One region of the Rhizobium sp. SJZ105 genome, then DNA from elsewhere that is predicted to be linked to it. Evidence: riboswitches for the same ligand, from Rfam matches in the RefSeq annotation. Region 1 holds a riboswitch; the other holds the start of a gene.
The links. Region 1 has a riboswitch for cobalamin ahead of FB593_RS05135 (CbtB domain-containing protein). Riboswitches for the same ligand answer to the same signal wherever they lie in the genome.
Positions count from the first base shown of each region.

Region 2: linked by a shared signal. The riboswitch ahead of bluB (5,6-dimethylbenzimidazole synthase) and the one ahead of FB593_RS05135 (CbtB domain-containing protein) in region 1 are both predicted to bind cobalamin.

Region 1 covers NZ_VIUP01000001.1:1,015,130-1,022,620, reverse strand. The annotation lists gene FB593_RS05165 (superoxide dismutase) at 1-154, shown strand, start outside; gene FB593_RS05160 (metallophosphoesterase) at 287-1,156, shown strand; gene FB593_RS05155 (helix-turn-helix transcriptional regulator) at 1,262-1,987, opposite strand; gene FB593_RS05150 (LysE family translocator) at 2,121-2,750, shown strand; gene FB593_RS05145 (c-type cytochrome) at 2,866-3,300, shown strand; gene FB593_RS05140 (c-type cytochrome) at 3,387-4,307, shown strand; cobalamin riboswitch at 4,399-4,624, shown strand; gene FB593_RS05135 (CbtB domain-containing protein) at 4,790-4,972, shown strand; gene FB593_RS05130 (CbtA family protein) at 4,984-5,700, shown strand; gene FB593_RS05125 (hypothetical protein) at 5,705-6,019, shown strand; gene FB593_RS05120 (type 1 glutamine amidotransferase family protein) at 6,124-6,690, opposite strand; gene FB593_RS05115 (GNAT family N-acetyltransferase) at 6,712-7,200, opposite strand; gene FB593_RS05110 (MerR family transcriptional regulator) at 7,406-7,491, opposite strand, start outside.
Region 2 covers NZ_VIUP01000001.1:288,146-295,636, reverse strand. The annotation lists gene FB593_RS01520 (NADP-dependent malic enzyme) at 1-400, shown strand, start outside; gene FB593_RS01515 (DUF2865 domain-containing protein) at 536-1,636, shown strand; gene bluB (5,6-dimethylbenzimidazole synthase) at 1,706-2,422, opposite strand; cobalamin riboswitch at 2,520-2,706, opposite strand; gene FB593_RS01505 (TolB family protein) at 2,835-3,665, opposite strand; gene FB593_RS01500 (VOC family protein) at 3,858-4,235, shown strand; gene FB593_RS01495 (NAD+ synthase) at 4,385-6,064, opposite strand; gene FB593_RS01490 (LTA synthase family protein) at 6,296-7,491, shown strand, end outside.

The DNA of each region.
Region 1 (7,491 bases):
TCATGGCGCAGAACCGATCCTCGGCGTCGACGTATGGGAACACTCCTACTACATCGACTACCGCAACCTGCGTCCGAAGTACCTCGAAGCCTTCGTCGACAACCTCATCAACTGGGACTACGTCCTGGAGCGTTACGAAGCCGCTTCCAAGTAAGTTTTGCGGATTGTAATTTTCTGAGCACCCGGCCCCCCAAAGGCCGGGTGTTCTGCTTTTGAGGTCGACAATCCAGCGTGTCGCTCCCATTTGTCACAAGCCTGTCATCCGCCCGGTTTATCGCGGCGCATCATGACTGAAAAAACCACACCGCTCTTCTCATTCGGCATTGTTGCCGATCCCCAATATGCCGATGCCGAACCCCGCCCGGATATGGGCCGGTATTATGCCGAAAGCCCGAAAAAGCTTGGCGAAGCGATCGACGCCTTCAATCGCGAGGAACTGGCCTTCGTGGTAACGCTGGGCGATATCATCGATCGCGGTTTTGAAAATTTCGATGCGATCCTTGGCGTCTACGAGCAGCTTCGCCATCCTTCGGTGATGCTGCCGGGAAATCACGATTTCGCCGTTGCCGCCGAACACCTGTCCGCCATTCATGCCCGCCTCGGCATGGCGTCGCCCTGGCACGATTTCACCATCGGTGAGATACGTTTCGTGGTGCTTGACGGCAACGAGGTCAGCCTGTTTGCCCCGCCGCCCGGCGATCCGCGCCGCACGCTGGCGCAAGAGCGTCTGAAGCGCCTGCAAGAGGTGGGTGCGATCAATGCGCAGGACTGGAATGCGTCGCTCAGCGACGAACAGTTCGAATGGCTGCGGACCGTTCTGCAAAAGGCGGATGCGGCGGGTGAACAAGTGGTCATTCTCTGCCACTATCCGGTCTATCCGGACAACGCCCATAATATGTGGGACGCGCCCCGCATCCTCGATCTTCTGGATGTACATCCTTCGGTCGTCGCATGGTTCAGCGGCCATAATCATGAGGGCAATTACGGGGTGCAGGGCAACACTCACTTCGTCAACTTCAAGGGCATGGTGGATACGCCCGACCAGAACACCTTCGCCATTGCCGATGTGTTTGCCGACCGAATCGTCATCCGCGGTTTCGGGCGGGAAGACGATAGGGTGCTGGAGCACTTGCAGCATAACGCTGCCGTGCTTTGAAGTCAGCACCACCCTCTCAACCGTCATTACTGTCACAGGAATGGCGGTTGAGACGGGGGGCACCGACACACAACGAAGGTTGAAAGACGCGCTAAATCAGTTGCTTTACGCGCCGGCTTGATTCGTCGTTCGTTCCGAAGTCCTCAGCTGATTGCTCTGCCAGCCGCTCATCCACAATTGCCGCAACCTTTCGCCTTCCATCTTGAAAAAGCTGCCGGTTGTCTTGCAGGTCAGAACGCGGTCGGAGCGGAAATTGCGGATCGCTTGCCTGAGTTCGCACCAGGCGACGATATTGGTCGTCTCCGAATAATAGATCGTGGCGATGGGCCGGATCTGTCGCCGGGTCTCCACGCCGGTTTCATCGCCATAGGTTATGTCCAACCGCTCCTCGTCGCGCACCGCCCGCCTGACCATGGCAAGATCGACGCCGGCGGGTGAGGGCGCGATGCTGCCCCAGGCGTGCAGGGCATTGGCCGACAGGGTTTTCGACAGGGGTTCGGGCAGGGATGCGGCAATCTTGTCGCTGACCTTTTTGGCCGCCTGCCGCAATTCGGTATCGCCCGTGCGCGCGACCATGGCGAGCGCAAGCACGATCGCCTCCGTCTCCTCGATGGAGAACATCAGCGGCGGCAGGTTGAAGCCGGGACGCAGGATGTAACCGACGCCGCGTTCGCCTTCGATCGGTACGCGCATGGTCTGAAGGGCCGAAATATCGCGATAGACCGAGCGCACCGTGACCTCCAGTGCCTCGGCAATGGTCTGCGCGGTGATCGGCCTGCGCGCCACCCGCAGGATCTGGATGATCTCGAACAGTCTCGATGCCTTGCGCATTGCCGTTTTTCCCGGTGGTTTCCCAACGCAACTGACACAACGCTGTCAGTTGGATTTTCCTATAAGCAGCAAAACACATTGAGAAACATGAGTTTTCCCGAATGTGTCGCAAACTGTTTTGGGAGATACTGACATGAGTTACGCCGAAAATCTCTGGCTTTTCTTTCTGGTCCTGTTCGGCATCATCATCCTGCCGGGCATGGATATGCTGTTCGTGCTGGCAAGTGCGTTGACGGGTGGCAAAAGAACCGGGCTTTCCGCCGCAAGCGGCATGAGCGCCGGCGGCATGGTGCATTCACTTTACGGTGCGTTGGGCGTCGGCATGCTTGCCGCCTGGATGCCGTCGCTGTTCCTGCCGCTGCTGGTCGCCGGCGCCGCTTACATGGTCTGGATCGGCGTCGGCCTGATGCGCAGCGCCATCACCGTCAATGGCGATGAGGCGCAGGCGAGCGCCTCTGTCAGAAAGGCGTTCTGGCGGGCCGTGCTCACCTGCCTTTCCAATCCGAAAGCCTATCTCTTCATGATGGCGATCTATCCGCAATTCCTCAAACCCGACTATGGTCCAATCTGGATGCAGGGGCTGGTAATGGGCGCGATGGTGGCCATCACGCAGTTCACGGTCTATGGCGCTCTGGCGCTGACGGCGGATAAAAGCCGGGCATGGCTCGTTTCCTCGCCTGCCGCGACGATTTTCATCGGCCGCGCCGCCGGTTTCATGCTGATTGCCGCAGCCCTGGTTACGCTTTGGGAAGCACTCTCCTAGACTTCTGTTTTCTTGGGGAAATTCACTGCAATGTGACTTCTTTTCGCCATGCGGAAAGGGCATCCTCGCGCCGTTATCGCGCGTTCGGCATCTGCCGGAATCAAGGAGAGAGTGTATGAAACTGAAAACCATCGCGGCGGCCATGCTTTTCGGCTGTCTTTGCGCCGGAGCGGTCTACGCTGCCGGCGAAGTCGAAAAACGTGAAGGCATGATGAAGCAGATCGGCGGCTCCATGGGGGCGCTTGCTGCCATCTCCAAGGGCCAGAAGCCTTATGACGCCGAAGCCGTGAAGGCTGCCGTGACGACCATCAGCACCAACGCCAAGGCTTTCCCTGACCAGTTTCCCCCGGGCAGCGAGACCGGCAGTGCTGCGGCACCCGCGATCTGGGAAAATTTCGATGACTTCAAGTCCAAGGCCGCCAAGCTCGGTGCCGATGCGGACAAGGTCCTCGCCAGCCTTCCCGCCGATCAGGCAGGCGTCACCGCCGCCATGCAGACCCTCGGTGCCGATTGTGGTGCGTGCCACCAGACCTACCGTCTGAAGAAGTGATCCTACTAAGAACGCCGCTTCCCGGCGGCGTTTTTTTCAGCGGGAATGATGCCTGATCTCATCAGGTGATAATGGGGAGAGGGGTCATGGCCTCCATTTGGACGAAGCTCGCGGGCGGGATCGCGGTGGCGGCCATTGCCGGTTTCGGCATTTTCGCCTGGGTCACCGCGCCTGTGCGTCAGGCACCCAGCCACTGGGTGAGCCTTGGCGAGCCGGACCTTGCCAATGGCGAAACGCTGTTCTGGGCGGGTGGCTGCGCAAGTTGCCATGCGGCACCAGATGCCAAGGGCGATGCGCTTTTGACGCTTTCGGGCGGGCAAGCGTTGAAAAGCCCCTTCGGCACCTTCCATGTGCCCAATATTTCCTCCGATCCGCAGCATGGTATTGGCGGCTGGACGCTTTCGGAATTCGGAGATGCGATGACGCGCGGCGTCGGCAAGAACGGCGAACATCTCTACCCGTCCTTCCCATACGCCTCCTATGCCCGCATGACGCAGAAGGACATCAACGACCTCTTCGGTTATTTGCGGGTTCTGCCCGCCAGCCAGAATGACGCGCCGGATCATGAACTGCCGTTCCCCTTCAACATGCGCATGGCATTGGGCGGTTGGAAATTCCTCTATTTCGATACATCCGCGCCACCCCGCGTCGAGCTTGCCGATGCCAATGCCGAATTGCTGCGCGGCCAATATCTGGTGGAAGGCCCGGGCCATTGCGGCGAATGTCACACGCCGCGCAATGCACTTGGCGGTTTTCTCGATGGCAAATGGCTGGCCGGTGGTCCAAATCCCGAAGGCGAGGGCCGCATTCCCGATATTACCCCCGGCTCGCAGAGCGTCGGAAGCTGGGAGGCGGCCGATATTGCCAACTATCTGGAAACCGGCTTCACCCCGGAATTCGACAGCGTCGGCGGCTCCATGGTCAAGGTGCAGCAGAACATGGCGCATCTGACGGCCGAAGACCGCAATGCGATCGCCGCCTATCTGAAGGCCATCCCGGCACGGTAGCCCTTCGCCGTCATGCCGGACTTGATCCGGCATCCAGCCACGGCGCGCGATTCTCACGCCGGCCTGCCATTGACTCCCACCCACACCCATCGGATAACGATCCTGTGATGGTTCCTTCCGGGCGTTCCGGAAGGTGAAAAGGGAACACGATAGGGAGACATCCTCATTCGTGGCTGCCCCCGCAACTGTGAGCGGAGAGCCTGAAACGAAATGCCACTGGTACGCATCTCGCCGGATATGGGCGAGGGCAATGCCGGGAAGGTGTTTCAGGTTTTGACCCGTAAGCCAGGAGACCTGCCATCACGGAAATGTCCATGCCGGCGGGGTGTCCGGAAGAGCGGAATTTCAGGGTGGTGGCGCTTGAACGTGCCGCCCTGTGTCAGTCTCGTATCCCCGTGGTGAAGTGTATCGCATGCGGCTGCACGGCGTTTGCCGTTCCGCCGCGTCTAAAGGCGCGGGGTCGCGCCGTAAGAGGGGTCACCATGTCCATCAACCAGAATACGGCAAATGCCGCCGTTTCAGCAAAAACGGGCAGCTTCGCGCAATCGCTGACGGCGATCGTGCTTGGCCTGTTCGTCGTCGGTTTTGTCGGCTTTTCGCATGTGGAAGCCGTTCACAACGCCGCGCATGACACACGTCATGCCAATGCTTTCCCTTGCCATTGAGGGGGAAAAGCATGTCGTTCTTTCGCAATATCGTTTTTACCGCCGTCCTCGTCGGCATCGTTGGCGGCTTCGCCGTTTCGGCCATGCAGGCTTTCGGCACCACGCCGCTGATCCTGAAGGCGGAAACCTATGAAAATGCCGGTGGCGAAGCGCCCCACAGCCATGATGCTCCGGCCACGACCGGCGCTGCCGTTCCCGCGCACGAGCATAATGAGGAAGCCTGGTCTCCGGCCGACGGCTTCGAGCGCACCGCCTATACGGTCGCCGCCAACGTGCTGACCGCCATCGGTTATGCGCTGGTGCTGACCGGCCTCATCTCGCTGCGCGGCACCAATGCCGGCTGGCGCGAAGGCCTTTTGTGGGGTGTGGCCGGTTTTGCCGCCGTCATGCTTGCGCCGATGATCGGCCTGCCGCCGGAACTGCCGGGCAGCCCGGCGGCCGCGCTTGAGGCGCGTCAAATCTGGTGGCTTTCGACGGTGGCGGCGACCGCAGGCGGCATTGCGCTGATCGCATTCCGCCGCGAACCCTGGGCAATCGTGCTCGCACTGGTGTTGATCGTTGCACCACATGTGGTGGGCGCGCCCCTGCCGCCGGAAGGTCAACATGCGCTGGCACCGCTGCCGCTGGAACGACAGTTCATCGTTGCCGCCACCGTGACCAGCTTTGTCTTCTGGGCCTTGCTCGGAACATTGAGCGCGTTTTTCCTGAAGCGCTTCCAGCAAGCTTGAAACCATGCAGGACGCAGCCGAATGGAGTGAGGAACTCGACGCGCTGCGTTTTGCCGTTCCCTGTCACGGCGCTTTCTGCGCCGTGCATCGCCTTGCCTTCAAGGCAGTCCTCGGCGTCAGCCCGGAACGGGAAGCGGCGCTCGCCTATTTTCATGAGAATGAGGCTGCCTTTACGGTCGCAGCCCTTGCCAAGATAAAACGCTCGGCTTTGCCGGCCGGTCGCAGTCTGCATCTCAACAGCCGCGATATCCGCCGTGCGATTGCGGGGGAGTGCGGGGATGTCGCGCCCCGTGTCTGCCGGGTGCTTGATCAGGGGTGATTTGTGATGGTCTCACGGCTTAACTTCCACACCACCTCATTCCTGTGACAAGCACAGGAATGAGGGTGGGAGGATCCGCAAAACTCTCGACACCAAGGTGAGCTTCACCGGTGTTCCGCCGCAAAAACCTGAAGTTCCGCCTCGGCTTCCGGACCAAAGAGGCCGAGGTGTTTCAGAATTTCCACTGCGAAACTGACGGGTGCACTGCCGGCTGCGGTTACGATGCCGCCATCGCTGACCGCCTTTGGCTGGTCGCGATAGAGCGCTTCGCCGCGATAGGACGGATAGGCCTTGTGAGAGGCGAGCGAATTTCCGGTATGGGTGACGTCATCAAGGGCGCCCGTGCCTGCAAGCGCGCTGGCAGCCGCGCAGATGCCGGCAACCAGCCGGCCCTTCTCGCGAAACCGCTGTACCAACCCGCCAAGATCGGCAGCCGTTCCCTTTTCCCAGCTGAGGCCGCCGGGAATGACGAGCGCATCGATGTTAGCAGGATCAAGCGCGTCGTATGATGTGTCGGGCGTAACGTTGAGCCCGCCCATTGAAACCACGGGCCGGCCGTCCGGGGTTGCGTAAACGATCTCGACGCCGAGATAGCCGCGCGCGGCGGCGGCAAGCAGCGCCGGTTCCCAGTCCGCAAAATCCTGCGCAAGCGCAATGGCAATCCGTGTCATGGCCGTCTCCGAAGGTTGCAATCAGGCGATAGACTGCATGTAGCGCATGCCAGTGACCGGGCGCGGCGCGAAATCCATGCTTTCGTAGAAACGATGCGCGGCGACATTGCCGGTCGTGGCGCTGACGGAAAGATAGTCGCAACCGAGGCGCTTGGCGATATCGCGGGCGCGGGAAACCAGGTGCTGGCCGGTGCCATGTCCGCGGTGACCGTCACGCACGAAAAGATGGTGCAGCTCAAGCCCGCGGCGGCCTTCCTGCGCCCTGTAGAGCGGCAGCATCAGGGCGTAACCGATCAATGCGCCGTCGGCTTCCGCCACCAGCCCATGCACCCAGGGAAGCGGGCCGAACAGGTCGCGTTCCAGTTTCGCCGGCGTAATCGCCGCCGCATCCCCATGAAAGTTGGCAAGCAGGGTGATCATCTCATTGAGCTCAGGCAAATCGGTCTTGCGTGCGCCACGAATGATGACGACGGGCGGTCTTTCCAGTGTAAGGGAACTATCTTCGGTCATTTTTCTGGTCCTTCGGTTTTATCGGTGCCGTCAGGACGCTTGAAAAACAACAAAGCCGCCTGACGGCGGCTTGTTGACAAAATGATCTGTCGAGCCGCCCTTTACAGGTAGGCCCAAAAGTACGAGCAGGAGATGGGTGCGCGTTCGTTGATCATGTCCATGCAATGCGCTCGAATCTGAAATCTGTCAAGCCTGCTCTTCAGCCTCAATGCTCGCCTTCGCACATGCCATGGTCGGAAAGTGCGCGGATGACGTAACAATCCTCGATCGAATGACCATGGCAATGGGAGA
Region 2 (7,491 bases), 730 kb from region 1:
GCCGAAGATCGCGCTCGCCAGCCACTCCAATTTCGGGTCGCGCGATTCGGAAAGCGCCCGCAAGATGCGCCGCGCCCTGAAGATCGTGCAGGCAGCGGCACCCGAACTGGAAGTGGACGGCGAAATGCAGGGCGGCTCGGCACTTTCGGAAGCGCTGCGCAAGCGCGCCATGCCCAACAGCGTGCTGACCGGCGAAGCGAACCTGCTGGTCTTCCCGAACCTCGATGCCGCAAACATCACGCTCGGCGTCACCCGCACGCTGACGGAGGGCCTGCATGTCGGCCCCATCCTGCTTGGCACGGCTCTTCCCGCCCATATCCTGTCGCCCAGCGTCACCTCGCGCGGCGTTGTCAACATGGCGGCCTTTGCCGTCGTGCAGGCATCGCACCCTTCGGTGTGATGAAGGCGTATTAACGCAGTTTTGAACATGCTGTTGCCGCATTGCGGCAACAGCTTATGTTATCTTCCTGAAACACGGATTTCCCGAAGCATAACACCCTCGCCACCGGCCGGGGACATCGAACGGATCGCACCATTGACCCGGCGCCGCAGCATTATCGGCCTCCTGCTTCCCCTTGTTTTCATCGCCCCGGCCGCTGCTTTCGCGGATCAGGTCTGCGATACGCTTTATGCGCAGCTGCGCGAACCGCCGCGTGTCATCGGCAACACCGCCGAGGTACGGCGTTACGCCAATGCGCTCACCCGCCAGAACATCGAGATCCGCAGGATCAGGAACGATCTGCGCCGTTACGGCTGTTCATCCGCAAGCGTCACCGTTTATGGCAGCCCGAATGCCGAACTCTGCGCAGAGATCAGCGACGCGATGGCGGATGCGCAGAGCGAACGCGATGCCATCATCCGTGACCGCGACTATGCCATGGCGGCCCAGGGCAGCGATGATAGCGACATCAGACGCCAGCGCATTCTCGCCGCACTCGACGCCAATGGCTGCAGCGCCATTCCGGAAACGGAAGCGCGCCAGCCGACGGCACCCGATGTGACACGTTACCCCGACGCCTTCGGCGAACAGAGCAATCCGCCGGGACAGGCAGGGCTTTCGCCCTACCCCAATGCCGCTGCTGAAGGCGGGCTCAGGACGCTGTGCGTGCGCACCTGCGACGGCTCGTTCTTCCCCATCGCTTCCAATGCCTCGCCGCTCGATTTCCGTGCGCAGGCCGAACAATGCCAGAAAATGTGTCCGGGTACGCAGACGGAGCTTTATTTCCACTCCATGACGGAGCAGGAAACGGCTGACATGGTCTCGGCTGAAACAGGAAAGCCCTATAAGGACCTGCCGACCGCCTTTGCCTATCGAAATGCCTCAACCAAAGCCCCAGGCTGCGCCTGCAACATGGCCGCCTATCACGAGGAGATGAAGCAGCAGGAGGCTGCGCGGCCGGAAGCTGAGAAACCCTATTCAAGCATCACGACCATTCCATCACCGCAAGGTGACACCTCCAAAAAACCCACCGAACTGCAGCAGGCCGCAAAGCCGCCGGAACAACCGGTTCCGGAACGCGACTATGACCCGAACAACAGCAGGGTCCGCGTCATCGGCCCTAAATTCCTGCCCGACCAGACAGGCCGGATCGACCTGAAGAACCCGGCGCTGAAGGGCATTCAGCCGCAGCAATAGCTCCCATCAGGCACACGGTATGGAGTTGGCAACGCTCTGTCTCACTCACAAGACGGTCGCGTCTTCTCTTTACCGTCCACCCCAGCGATTGCGAAACACCAGCTCCTCCAGCGGCACGCGCTGGCGCCACCCCTTCACCGCCAGTTCCGGCTCGGTATAAAGTGTATCGACGCGGCCGAGGCATAGCCAGGCGACGATCTCGATGTGGTCGGGAATCTCGAGAATGGTGCGAATGTCGCTATCGTGGAAAATGCTGACCCAGCCGACGCCGATGCCTTCGGCGCGCGCTGCAAGCCAGAGGTTCTGGATGGCGCAGACGGTGGAATAGACATCGGTGCGCGGATTGTGGGTACGGCCCAGCACCACCTTGCCGCCACGCGTCGGATCGCAGGTGACGCAGATGCTGAGCGGCGCCTTGCGGATGCCCTCAAGCTTGAGGCTGCGGTAAAGCGCCTGCTGCTCCCCCTCGAACATCGCCGCCGCCTCGCCATTGGCGCGGCTGAAGGCAACCCAGGCTGCCTGCCTGACCGCACCGTCAGTGACGAGCGTGAAATTCCACGGCTGCATGAAACCGACCGAGGGCGCGGAATGCGCCGCCTTCAGCAGGCGCTCGACCACATCTTCCGGCAATGGATCCGGAAGGAACTGGTCGCGCACATCACGGCGGGTTTCGATGGCACGGTAGATCGCCTCTCGCTCACCCTCGGAAAACGGATAGGCGGGCGAAAGCGCGTGATCGAATGCATCGGCGTCGAGCGAACTGGTCGCGAGTGGATCGGTCGGCATCGTCTATCCCCAACAATGCTGGCGCGCCGCCACGAAAACCGGCTCCGGTTTTCACCTGCACGACGCGCTGCTGCAACAACCTGCCGCCGTCCACGCGGTCTGGTCTATCCTGTCAGGCCGGTCTTCTGACTCGGCTTCATCCGCCCACTTTCGCCTTCCCGAATGGATTCAGTGGCATCAAGAAAAAGGGCATCCGCCTCACAGCGCTGGGCACGTTCCGGTCTTGCACCGGATTCCCGATTCTCCCGCCCTAAAGGGCAGGCACCTGACGAAGAAGCTTATGAGCAACAAAGATTGCTAATACAAGTATCTTGCGCAGCGATGCGGCAATGTGACCGTGGCCACCTCACCTGCGTATTGCGGCCTTCAGCCGCCGCGCCGACGCGCGCCGGCTGAAGCACTCCCTACCGCATCACCCAACGGGAAAATACCGCACATAAGCGAACTCATCCCCGTCCGGTGACCAGTTGGGCGAATTCATCGTTCCCTGCCCGCCGAAAAGGTCAAACAGCGTTTCGGCATTGCCGCCATCCATATCCATCAGCCGCACGCGCACGTTGAGGTCGCGCGGATGGTCGAAGACTTCGGCGTCGTAGGAGATGAAAACGACCTTGTCACCGCTGGGAGACGGATGCGGAAACCAGTCGCCGTAGGCGCTGTCGGTGATGCGCTCGACGGCCGAGCCATCCACCCGCACGCGCCAGATCTGCATCTGGCCGGTGCGGCTGGAGTTGAAATAGATCCATTCTCCATCCGGCGAATAATCCGGCCCGTCATTGCGGCCCTCACCATGGGTAAGGCGTGTCTCAACGCCGCTGTCTATGTCCATGGAATAAATATCGAAAACCTGATCGCGAATGCCGCAATAGGCGAAACCTTTCCCGTCCGGCGACCAGCCGTGCCAGTAGGACGGAAGGTTCTTAGTCATCAGACGCGGCGTTCCGCCCGTCGAAGGCAGCAGATAGATGGCACTCTTGCCGAACTCCACCTTGTCGGAAATGGCATAAAGCGAACCGTCAGGCGAAATGCCGTGGTCATTGTTGCAGATTGTCGCAAAGCCAGTATCGACCTTTTCCGGCGAAGGGTCGCCGGCAAGTGACAGGCGATAAAGCAGACCGTCGCAGTTCAGAAGCAGGTATTTCCCGTCCGGCGACCAGTTCGGAGCCTCGAACAGCTCCGGCGTCTGCCAGACCACCCGCATCTGCCGAGTGCGGATGTTGAAGATTTCGATGGAACTGCGCATGCTGCCTCCCGGGCCTGTCGATCGTCTGGCGTGGAGCGTTGAATGGCGCAAACATTCCGTTTGCATCCGCCACCGCCGTGATTATGATCCTATTGCCGCAGGCACCGCCCTGCAAATTCAAATAGGAAAAAACAGCAGCGTTCCGGCACCGCCCGCACCCCTGCCCGTTTCTCCCAGATCCGAGGTTCCGCGATGAACACCATCGCCGATCACGGCATCCGCTTCGGTCGGATCGCCGCAATGCTTCCTGTCAAGAATATCGAGAAGGCCCATGACTTTTATGTCCGTGTGCTGGGCTTCGAAAAGACCTTCGAAAACGGCAACCCTGTCGGTTTCATGATCCTGAAACAAGGTAATGCCGAGTTGCACCTGACATTGCAGTCGACGCACAAACCGGCCCCCTTCAATGTGGCGCATATGCTGGTCAGCGACGCCGACGCGCTGCACGCGCTTTGCAAAAGCCACGGGCTTCGCATCATCAAAAGTCTGCAGGACAAGGATTATGGCCTACGGGCCTTCATTTTCGAAGACCCGGATGGTAACCGCATCGATGTGGGGCAGGTTATTTAACGAGATAGGGAGACGGCGCGGCGTGTCCGCGCCGTTGGAGGAAAAGGATGCTTCTTCGCCATCGATATATGGCGAAGCCGCAGCATCCGCACTCCGTCACCCCGAACTAAATTCGGGGTCCAGCAAGCTCCCTCCATGCCCTCCTTCGACTACCTGTCCCTGAATCGGTTGGTAATCGGATAACGGCGATCGCGGCCGAAGTTCTTCTTGGTGATCTTCACCCCGGGCGCGGATTGGCGGCGTTTGTATTCGGCGAGATAGAGCAGATGCTCGATCCGGTGCACCGTCGCGATATCATGGCCACGCGCGAGGATTTCCTCGACCGACATTTCCTTTTCCACCAGGCACTCCAGAATATCGTCCAGCACCGGATAGGGCGGCAGCGAATCCTGGTCTGTCTGGTTGGGTCGCAATTCGGCGGATGGCGCCTTGGAGATGATATTGGCGGGGATCACTTCGCCGGATGGCCCGAGCGCGCCGGGCGGCACATGGGAATTGCGCCAGCTGGAGATGGCGTAGACCTGCATCTTGTAGAGGTCCTTGATGGGATTGAAACCGCCATTCATGTCGCCATAAAGCGTCGCATACCCCACCGACATTTCCGACTTGTTGCCTGTTGTCACCACCATCGAGCCGAACTTGTTGGAAACGGCCATGAGAATGGTGCCGCGTGTACGGCTCTGCAGGTTTTCTTCGGTAATGCCTTCTTCCGTGCCTTCGAACATTTCCGAAAGCGCCGACAGGAACCCATCCACAGGTTCGGCAATGGGCACGATATCGTAACGGCAGCCAAGCGCCCTGGCGCAATCGGCTGCGTCCTTCAGCGAATCCTCGGAGGTGTAACGATAGGGCAGCATGATGCAGCGCACCCGTTCTTCGCCCAGCGCATCAACAGCGAGCGCAGCGCAGATCGCCGAATCGATACCGCCGGAAAGGCCGAGAACAACGCTCTTGAAGCCGTTCTTGTTGACGTAATCGCGAAAGCCCAGCATGCAGGCGCGGTAATCCGCCTCCTCGCCTTCAGGGATTTTCGAGAAAGGACCGCTCTCGCAGCGCCAGCCTTCTGCGGTGCGTTTCCAATCGGTAACGGCAAGGGTCGCCTCGAACTGGCTCATCTGGAAGGCAAGGGTCTTGTCGGCATTAAAACCGAAGCTCGCGCCGTCGAAAACCAGCTCGTCCTGCCCGCCAAGCTGATTGGCGAAGACCAACGGCAAGCCGCTTTCGATTACTTGCTTCAGCGCCACCTGATGGCGCACATCCAGCTTGCCGCGATAATAGGGCGAACCATTCGGCACCAGCAGGATTTCCGCCCCGCTTTCGGCAAGCGTTTCGCACACACCCATATCGTTCCAGATTTCCTCGCAGATCGGAATGCCGATCCTGACACCGCGGAAATTATAGGGACCGGAGATCGAACCTTCGGCGAAAACGCGTTTTTCATCGAACTCGCCGTAATTCGGCAGGTCGATCTTGTCGCGCAGCGCGATGATCTTGCCGCCATCCAGAAGCGCAACCGAATTGTGCCGGCCCGTTTCGCCCTGACGCGGAAAACCGATGACAACGCCCGGCCCGCCATCGGCGGTTTCCGCCGCCAGTTCTTCCACGGCCTTCAGGCACGCTTTCAGAAAAGCTGGCTTCAATACCAGGTCTTCCGGCGGATAGCCGGATATGAACAGCTCGGTCAGAAGCAGGAGATCGGCACCCTGCGTCGCCGCATCGGCCCGTGCTTCGCGCGCCCTGGCGAGATTGCCCGCCACGTCGCCAACAGTCGGATTGAACTGCCCGACGGCAATTCGAAGATGGTTTTTGATGTCGTGTCTGTCGCTCATGGCTTTTCAATACCGCGCCCGTGCCCGCTCCGCAACGCGGCAATTGCATGCCGCACCACCTTGATAGGATGAAGCCGCAACCGGCATTCACGCTAAGGTTATCACCGCACCGGCCACACTCCGCAAAGTTCATGTCGCGTTCATCGCGCTTATGTGACAGTTACATGACAGTTTTGCGACGCCCCGATTCACCTCCCCGAATTGCGCGGTGTCGCCTCGTAATACCGGAGTATGAGTTTGAGAAATTCGGCGCCAAAAACAACGGCTTCCGAAAAGGCTGATTTTGTCTTTTCGCCTGCATGGACGCGGAGCCTTTCCAAGCTTTCGGGCAAGGCCTACACGCTTGCCAATCTGACGTTTTCGTCGGTCGTGCTTGTCGTCGCGCTGGAATGGATCGCCCGCGGTTCGCTAGTTGATGTCGGCACCTTCCTCACCTCATCCGCCCGCCCCGGCATGACCACCATCGCCGCCGTGCTGCTGCTGCTCGTAGCGCTGGATTCCATCCTCGGCCGCCGTTACCTGTCGCTCATCGCCGTTGCGCCGCTTTGCGCGCTGACAGGGCTGATTTCCGCGCAGAAACAGACCTATCTCTCCGATCCGCTTTATCCCTCCGACCTGCTGTTCGGCCGGCAGATCCTCGAGCTTCTGCCCACCATGCTGAAAGCCCAGCCGCTGACGGCCATGCTGGTTGGCCTTGGCCTTTGCGCCACGGTTGCGGCCCTTTCCACCCTGTGGCTGCTGGCGCGGCGTTATTCGCCGGGCTTGAGCTGGCGCGAACGCGCCGCAGGTCTTGTGCTGGCGCTGCCGCTTCTGGCCGGCCTCGCCTCGCTCATGGACTATTCGCATTATTCGTGGGTGCGCGATCGTCTCAACATCATCCCCATGATGTGGGATCAACAGGAGAATTACCGCCATAACGGTTTCCTGATGGCCTTTGCCTTCAATATTCCCATGGCCAACGTCTCGGCGCCGCAGGGTTACGGCGAAAACAGCATTGCGGACCTGACCTCGGAACCCGCCGCCTTTGCCGCCAACACGGGCGATTACCCTGATGTCATCATGTTGATGAGCGAATCGCTGTGGGATCCGACACGGCTTGAAAACGTGAAGCTCTCTGCCGATCCGATGCCCAACATCCGCGCCAAGCAATCCGGCAACGTGTTCTCGCCGGAATTCGGCGGCATGACGGCGAATGTGGAATTCGAGGCGCTGACCGGTTTTTCCAACGCCTTCCTGCCCTATGGCAGCATTCCCTACCAGCAATATATCCGCCGCCCGGTACCCTCGCTTGCCAGCTTCTTCCGTGGCGAAGGGTATTCGGCCATCGCCATGCATCCGTTTCAGGAATGGTTCTGGAACCGCAAGGAAGTCTACAGGAATTTCGGCTTCGAGGAGTTCCGCTCGGAAGAGACATTGCCGCCCATGGA